One region of the Mycoplana sp. 10N416 genome, then DNA from elsewhere that is predicted to be linked to it. Evidence: riboswitches for the same ligand, from Rfam matches in the RefSeq annotation. Region 1 holds a riboswitch; the other holds the start of a gene.
What was found. A riboswitch is a leader RNA that binds a small molecule or an ion and turns the genes downstream of it on or off. The one in region 1 is predicted to bind S-adenosylmethionine.
Positions count from the first base shown of each region.

Region 1 (4,177 bases):
AAGGTTGCAGCCACCTACGCCGGCAACGATGAGGCCGCAAACGCCTTCAAGGCTGAAACTGGGATTTCCGTCTACAAGTGGGACGTCTCGAGCTACGAGGCCTGCGCGGAGGGGATCGCCGGGGTCGAGGCCGATCTCGGCCCGATCGAGGTGCTCGTCAACAATGCCGGCATCACCCGCGATGCGATGTTCCACAAGATGACGCCGCAGCAATGGAGCGAGGTCATCAACACCAACCTCACCGGCCTGTTCAACATGACCCATCCGGTCTGGACGGGAATGCGCGACCGCAGTTTCGGCCGGATCATCAACATCTCCTCCATCAACGGCCAGAAGGGCCAGATGGGTCAGGTGAACTATTCGGCCGCCAAGGCGGGCGATCTCGGTTTCAGCAAAGCGCTGGCCCAGGAGGGCGCCGCCAAGGGGATCACCGTCAACGCCATCTGCCCGGGCTACATCGGCACGGAGATGGTCCGCGCCGTGCCGGAAAAAGTCCTGAACGAGCGCATCATCCCGCAGATCCCCGTCGGGCGACTGGGCGAACCCGAGGAGATCGCTCGATGCGTCCTCTTCCTCGCTTCCGATGATGCGGGCTTCATCACCGGTTCGACGATCTCGGCCAACGGCGGGCAGTTCGTGGTCTGAGCCACGGATCGCTGTGCTATAGCTGCTCGCCGTCTGCCGATGGCGAGCAGCGTTCCGCCATCTACCCTTTACGGACCTGCCGCCATCCCTTAGATGGCTCTGCAGTACAGCAGTAGGGGCCGAGGCATGCAGTTTACCGGAACAGCCGACTACGTCGCCGACAAGGATCTGATGGTTGCCGTCAATGCGGCGATCCGGTTGGAGCGGCCACTGCTCGTCAAGGGTGAGCCTGGCACCGGCAAGACCGAACTCGCCCGCCAGGTTGCGACGGCCCTCGGCCTCGACCTCATCGAATGGAACGTGAAATCGACGACGAAGGCCCAGCAGGGCCTCTACGAATATGACGTCGTCTCGCGCCTTCGCGACAGCCAGCTCGGCGACGCGCGCATCAACGACGTGCGCAACTATATCCGCAAGGGCAAGCTCTGGCAGGCCTTCGAGGCGCCAAGGAAAACCGTTCTGCTGATCGACGAGATCGACAAGGCCGACATCGAGTTTCCCAACGACCTGCTGCAGGAACTCGACCGCATGGAATTCCATGTCTACGAGACGAGCGAGACCGTTGCCGCGGCGAACCGCCCGATCGTCATCATCACCTCAAACAACGAGAAGGAACTGCCGGACGCCTTCCTGCGCCGCTGCTTCTTCCACTACATCCGCTTCCCCGACCAGGACACGCTTTCCCGCATCGTCGAAGTTCACTATCCCGGCATCCGCAAGGCGCTGCTTTCGGCCGCACTTTCCACCTTCTTCGATATCCGCGAAACGCCCGGACTGAAGAAAAGGCCTTCCACGTCCGAAGCCCTCGACTGGATCCGGCTGCTGGTGGCCGACGAGGTGGAGCCTGCCGACCTGCGCACCGATCCGAAAACGATGCTGCCTAAGCTCTACGGAGCCCTGCTCAAGAATGAGCAGGATGTGCACCTGTTCGAACGCCTGGCCTTCATGGCGCGGCGCGACGGTTAGCCATTCCGGCATCGCCGATTGATTCCGACGCGGCCTGGCGCTATTTAGGATACGTCCCGTGGTGATTTGGCCGGCCGGCTTGCAGCCACGTAAAACAAGTCGCTAAAGGGCCGTGAGGAGAGACCTTCCCGGACCGGTTGCGATTTTGTCGCCGCCGGTTTTTTTGTTTGATCGAGTGAACCCATGCCCATCAAGATTCCCGATACACTGCCTGCTTTCGAGACCCTCGTTCACGAGGGCGTGCGGGTGATGACCGAGACGGTGGCTGTCCGCCAGGACATCCGTCCCTTGCAGATCGGACTCCTGAACCTCATGCCGAACAAGATCAAGACCGAGATCCAGATGGCGCGGCTGGTCGGCGCATCGCCGCTGCAGGTGGAGCTGTCGCTGGTGCGCATCGGCGGCCACAGGGCGAAGAACACGTCGGAAGAACATCTCCTCGCCTTCTATGACACGTGGGAGGATATCAAGCACCGCAAGTTCGACGGCTTCATCATCACCGGTGCGCCGATCGAGACGCTCGACTACGAGGATGTCACCTACTGGGACGAGATGAAGCAGATCTTCGACTGGACCGAGACGAACGTCCATTCGACGCTGAATGTCTGCTGGGGGGCGATGGCGGCGATCTATCACTTTCACGGCGTGCCGAAGTTTACGCTCGACGAAAAGGCATTCGGTGTCTTCCGCCACCACAATCGCAATCCCTCCTCCGTCTTCCTCAACGGATTTTCGGACGATTTCCAGATCCCCGTCTCGCGCTGGACCGAGGTGCGCTCCGAAGACATCCGCCAGCGACCGGGCCTCGAGGTCCTGATGGAATCGGACGAGACGGGCGTCTGTTACGTGCAGGAAAAGGCCGGCAAACGGCTCTACGTCTTCAATCACGTCGAGTACGATTCGACCTCGCTTGCCGACGAGTATTTCCGTGATGTGAACGCCGGCGTACCGATCAAGATGCCGAGGAACTATTTCCCGCACAACGACCCGGCGATCGCCCCCTTGAACCGCTGGCGCAGCCATGCGCATCTGCTGTTCGGCAACTGGATCAACGAGATGTACCAGACAACACCGTATGATCTGGAGAAGATTGGCAAGGAAGGATAAGCGGATGACCGGCCTCGTGATCAGACCTGTTGCAGCTGACGACGAGGCCGCGTGGCGCCGTTTGTGGACTGCCTACCTCGCCTTCTACGAGACCGTGCTGCCGGAAGAAATCTACCGATCGACCTTCGCACGGCTGACCGGTGGTGGCGCCAACGAGTTCGCCGGCCTGCTGGCCGTCCTCGACGGCAAGCCTGTCGGCCTCGCCCACTATCTCTTCCATCGCTCGTGCTGGACGACCAACAATGTCTGCTACCTGCAGGATCTCTACGCCGATCCGGAAGTGCGCGGCACCGGCATCGGCAAGGCGCTGATCGAGGCGGTCTATGCGAAGGCTGCCGATGCGGGCACGCCGGAAGTCTACTGGATGACGCAGGAGTTCAACGCGACCGCGCGCCGTCTCTATGACCGCATCGCCGACAAGACGCCGTTCATCATCTACCAGAAGAATCTCTGACCGCCATGTTCATCCCCTTCTTCCTCGCGCTGAGGACCGCGAAGGTTCCCGTCACCCTACGGGAGTTCCTGTCGTTGCTGGAAGGTATGGAAGCAGGCATTGCCGACTTCGACGTCGAAGCCTTCTACTATCTTGCGCGCAGCGTGCTGGTGAAGGACGAACGCTTCATCGACCGGTTCGACCGGGTCTTTGCCGAGACCTTCAAGGGGCTCGAAGCCGTGTCGGGCGCGGCACCTAATGGAATCGACGCGAGAATTCCCGAAGCGTGGCTGCAGAAGCTCGCCGAGCGATACCTCACGGATGAGGAGAAACGCCTGATCGAGAGCCTCGGCGGCTTCGACAAACTCATGGAGACCCTGCGCCAGCGCCTAGCCGAGCAGAAGGGACGCCACCAGGGCGGCTCGAAGTGGATCGGCACTGCCGGCACCTCTCCTTTCGGCGCGTTCGGCTACAATCCGGAAGGCGTTCGCATCGGCCAGGACGCCTCCCGGCACCGCCGGGCCGTCAAGGTCTGGGACCGGCGCGAATTCAAGGATTACGACGACAGCGTTGAACTCGGCACCCGCAACATCAAGGTCGCGCTGAAACGGCTGCGGCGCTGGGTGCGCGAGGGCGCCGTGGACGAACTCGACCTGCCCGGCACGATCCACTCCACCGCCCAGCACGGCTACATCGACGTCGTCACCCGGCCCGAGCGGCGCAATGCGGTGAAGCTGCTGATGTTCTTCGACGCCGGCGGCTCGATGGACTCGCATGTCCGCACCGTCGAGGAGCTCTTCTCGGCGGCACGTGCCGAGTTCCGGCACCTGGAGCATTTCTACTTTCACAACTGCGTCTACGAAGGCGTCTGGAAAGACAACCGCCGCCGGCGCACCGACGTCACGCCGACGCTCGAGCTGATCCGCACCTATGGCAGCGACTATCGCGTGATCTTCGTCGGCGATGCGGCGATGAGCCCGTATGAGATCACCCATCCGGGCGGCTCCGTCGAGCACTGGAACAAGG
Region 1 is NZ_JBFTIM010000002.1:263,735-267,911, forward strand. It holds gene phbB (acetoacetyl-CoA reductase) at 1-645, shown strand, start outside; gene AC1DDS_RS05565 (AAA family ATPase) at 772-1,611, shown strand; SAM riboswitch at 1,660-1,737, shown strand; gene metA (homoserine O-acetyltransferase MetA) at 1,795-2,718, shown strand; gene AC1DDS_RS05575 (GNAT family N-acetyltransferase) at 2,723-3,172, shown strand; gene AC1DDS_RS05580 (vWA domain-containing protein) at 3,178-4,177, shown strand, end outside.

Region 2 (4,177 bases), on a different contig from region 1:
GTAGACCTCTCCATCGTTTTCAAGTCTCAGTGTGGCCTCCACCCCTGGTGCCCAGGCCATCATCGCCGTCGACGAGCTTCTGACCGAACCTGTGTCCCCCACGACGATCTTGGTATCGGTTCCCGCACCCAGATAGATGCCGACCTCGCTCCCAAAAACGTTCCCATCCACGATGAACTTGCGGTTATTCGCTGTGACGCTGGCGTCGATCGCGCCGCGGGGCGAGGGCGCGACGGCAAGCGTGACACCCTCACGTATCATCCAGACATCGTTGTCGGTCGAGGCCGTAACGGGTGTGATTGACTCTACTTCTATAACGTGAATCGCCATTTGAGCTTCCCTCCATCACGGTTCAATCCGATGCCGCGACAGCGGCCTGGCTTCGGTTGCTAGCGCGAAGCGAGACAACTGGTTGTCACCGAGGAAACAGCTAACGTGAAAATCGAGAGAGGATGCCGAACGAGCGGCAGCGGCGAAGCTGCGGCCGGCGCGCGTCGGGACTCATTCGAGCGGGTCGCAGTGAACGCCCGGCTCAGCTGGTGCGGAAATGCTTCGACAGCTTCAGGCCCTGCGCCTGGTAGTTGGAGCCCAGTCCGGTGCCGTAGAGGCTTTCGGGAAGCTCGAGCATGCGCTCGTAGACGAGACGCCCGACGATCTGGCCGTGCTCGAGGATGAAGGGCACCTCGTGGCTGCGCACCTCCAGCACCGCACGGCTTCCCGAACCGCCGGCGGCGGCATGGCCAAAGCCGGGATCGAAGAAACCGGCATAGTGGACGCGGAACTCGCCGACGAGCGGATCGAATGGTGTCATTTCGGCGGCATAGAGCGGCGGCACGTGCACCGCCTCGCGCGAGACAAGGATGTAGAATTCATCCGGATCGAGGATCAGTTCGTTGCGGCCGCGGCTGAACAGCGGCTCCCAGAAATCGAACACGTCGTGCTGGTTCTTCTTGTCGACGTCGACGACGGCCGTGTGGTGCTTGCCGCGATAGCCGACGAGGCCGTCCGGCCCGGTGCCCACCAGGTCGATTGACAGCGCGATGCCGCCGCCCGAGACGTTCGGCGTGTCGCTCGCCACCAGCGTGTCGGATGCGTGCAGCGCCAGAAGCTCGGCATCCGTCAGCAGCGCATTGCCGGTACGAAAGCGGATCTGCGACAGGCGCGAGCCGCGCCGCACGACGATCGGAAAAGTGCGGGGCGAGATCTCGAGATAGAGCGGCCCCTTGTAGCCGGCCGGGATCTTGTCGAATTCCTGCGCCCGATCGGTGATGACGCGGGTGAAAATGTCGAGCCGGCCGGTCGAGCTTTTCGGGTTGGTGGAGGCGGACAGATCCTCCGGCAGGTCGAGGCTTTCCATCAGCGGCACGATATAGACGCAGCCCGTCTCCAGCACGGCGCCGTCGGTAAGGTCGATCACATGCAGCTTCAGCCGGTCGAGCTTGTCGGCGACCAGATGGGCAGGCCCGGGCAGGAAACTGGCGCGGACGCGGAAGGCCTTCGAGCCCAGGCGCAGATCGAGGCTCGCCGGCTGAATCTGGTCCGGGTCCAGCGCGGCCTCGCTTATCAGCCTGTTGCTGTCGAACAGCCCCTTGATGGCGCGATCCGCCAGAATTCCCGTTGCACGTACCATAGACCGTTCCTTTAAACTGGCCGACAAAACCAAATGCCGGCAATTGACGCAAGCACCGCCTCGCAGTATGGAGCGGATATCCCGTGGTGATTTGGCCGGTCGGCTTGCAGCCACGTTAAACAAGTAGCTAAAAAGGCCGGGTGTCCAACCGGCCTGCTTTTCGCGGCCGGTTTTTTTGTTTTGGAAGGCAATCATCATGAGCAAGTCCTGGCGCCCGGCAACCCAACTCGTCCATGGCGGCACCACCCGTTCGCAGCACGCCGAAACCTCCGAAGCCATCTTCCTGACCCAGGGTTTCGTCTACGAGACCGCGGAAGCCGCCGAGGCTCGCTTCAAGGGTGAGACGGAGGGCTTCATCTATGCCCGCTACGGCAGCCCGACCAATGACATGTTCGAGCGGCGCATGTGCCTGCTCGAAGGCGCCGCGGAAGGCCGCGCCATGGCATCCGGCATGGCGGCGGTTGCGGCCGCGATCCTCTGCCAGGTGAAGGCCGGCGACCATATCGTCGCCGCCCGCGCCCTGTTCGGCTCCTGCCGCTGGGTGGTCGAGACGCTGGCGCCGAAATACGGCGTCGAGTGTACGCTGGTCGACGGGCGCGATCTCGCCAACTGGGAAAAGGCGATCCGGAAGAACACCAAGGTCTTCTTCCTCGAAAGCCCGACGAACCCGACGCTGGAGGTAGTCGACATCGCCGGCGTGGCCAAGCTCGCAAACCAGATCGGCGCCAAGGTCGTCGTCGACAACGTCTTCGCCACCCCGCTCTTTCAGAAGCCGCTTGAGCTCGGCGCCCATGTGGTCGTCTACTCGGCCACCAAGCACATTGACGGCCAGGGCCGCTGCCTCGGCGGCATCGTGCTGTCCGACAAGGAGTGGATCGAGGAAAGCCTGCAGGACTACTTCCGCCACACCGGTCCCGCCATGTCGCCGTTCAACGCCTGGACGCTGCTGAAGGGGATCGAAACGCTGCCGCTGCGCGTCAAGCAGCAGACCGAAAACGCTTCGCGCATTGCCGACCTTCTCGCCGATCACCCGAAGGTTGCCCGCGTCATCTACCCCGGTCGCAAGGATCACCCGCAGGCCGACATCATCGCCAGGCAGATGTCCGGCGGCTCCACGCTGATCTGCATCGAGCTCAAGGGTGGCAAGGAAGCCGCCTTCGCGCTGCAGAACGCCCTCGAGATCGTCGAGATCTCCAACAATCTCGGCGACGCGAAGAGCCTGATCACCCATCCGGGAACGACGACGCACAAGAACCTGACCGACGAGGCCCGCGCCGAACTCGGCATTTCGCCCGGCACCGTCCGCTTCTCCGCGGGCATCGAGGACAGCGAGGACCTGCTCGCCGACTTCGCCCAGGCGCTGGAGAAGGTGAAATCCTGAACCCGGTGAAGCAGCGCATGCCGGCCGTGCGCTGCTTTTTTTGCGCCCAGGGGCAGCCAACGCCGCTTGACGATCGACAATTGTCTTGATCGGATCGTCGAGAACGTGCCAACCAATGGATGGCGGTGAGCGTGCTGCCGCAAATGCCAAAGCGCAGATGCGATGCACCTGCGCGCATGGTTCGCCGCAACCCGTTCGAGAGCAATCAGCCTAAGGCCTTGGAATGTACAGAGCGCTTACCCGCGATATCGAGGTCACTGTCGAGCCCTATTTTCTGGAGGAGCAATCCGACCCGGACGACAGCCGCTATGTCTGGGGATACCGCATCGTCATCGCCAACCATTCCGATGCGACCGTCAGGCTGATGACGCGCTATTGGCACATCACCGACCAGAACGGGCTCGTTGACGAGGTCAGCGGTCCCGGCGTGGTTGGCGAACAACCGGTGCTGGGACCGGGGGATACTTACGAGTATTCCTCCGGCTGCCCGCTCGACACGCCATCCGGTGTCATGTTCGGCCATTACCAGATGGAAACGACAAGCGGCGAAGCGTTCGATGTCACCATCCCCGCCTTCTCGCTCGATGCGCCGGGCCAGAGCCGCACCCTGAACTGACCCCCGGCGTCTAGAGCCTTTCCGGGTTAGATTGAAGCATTAGATCGCGCCGTCGCTGTTGAAGATGTCGGCCATCACCTTCCAGTCGTCGCCGGCTTTCTTCCAGACGACCACGTACTTTCCCTTTTCGTCAACGGGCTTGTCGGTCGAGTATCCGAGTTCGTACGTTCCGATCTCATAGGCGATGTCGCCCGACTGGGCGACCTCGACAAGGGAGGGCGAAAAGGTGAGGGAAAAGTCCTTCATGCCGACCAGGCCCTTCCAGGCGGCCTCGACTGCGTCGCGTCCCTTGGCAATCGGCATGCCCGGCGCCAGGATCGATCCGTCTTCGGCATAGAACGCGGCGATGGCCTGCGGGTCCTTTGTCGCGACCGCCTTCAGCCAGGCCTCGTCATTCTTCAGAATCTGCTGCTTGTCGGCGTCCGAGTTCGCCACCGGCATATCGGCCGCCATCACGACGCCGATTGTCATCGGCACGAGAAAGGCAAATGCGCGGATCATGGCCTGCTCCTCGACGAGCGCGGCGGCCGGACGAAGCGGTCACCGCGGT
Region 2 is NZ_JBFTIM010000004.1:446,561-450,737, reverse strand. It holds gene AC1DDS_RS11435 (calcium-binding protein) at 1-330, opposite strand, end outside; gene AC1DDS_RS11430 (2'-deoxycytidine 5'-triphosphate deaminase) at 533-1,630, opposite strand; SAM riboswitch at 1,704-1,782, shown strand; gene AC1DDS_RS11425 (O-succinylhomoserine sulfhydrylase) at 1,827-3,011, shown strand; gene apaG (Co2+/Mg2+ efflux protein ApaG) at 3,235-3,627, shown strand; gene AC1DDS_RS11415 (YybH family protein) at 3,667-4,128, opposite strand.
Region 2: it holds a riboswitch for S-adenosylmethionine, as region 1 does, so the genes downstream of both, AC1DDS_RS11425 (O-succinylhomoserine sulfhydrylase) here and metA (homoserine O-acetyltransferase MetA) in region 1, are expected to answer to the same signal.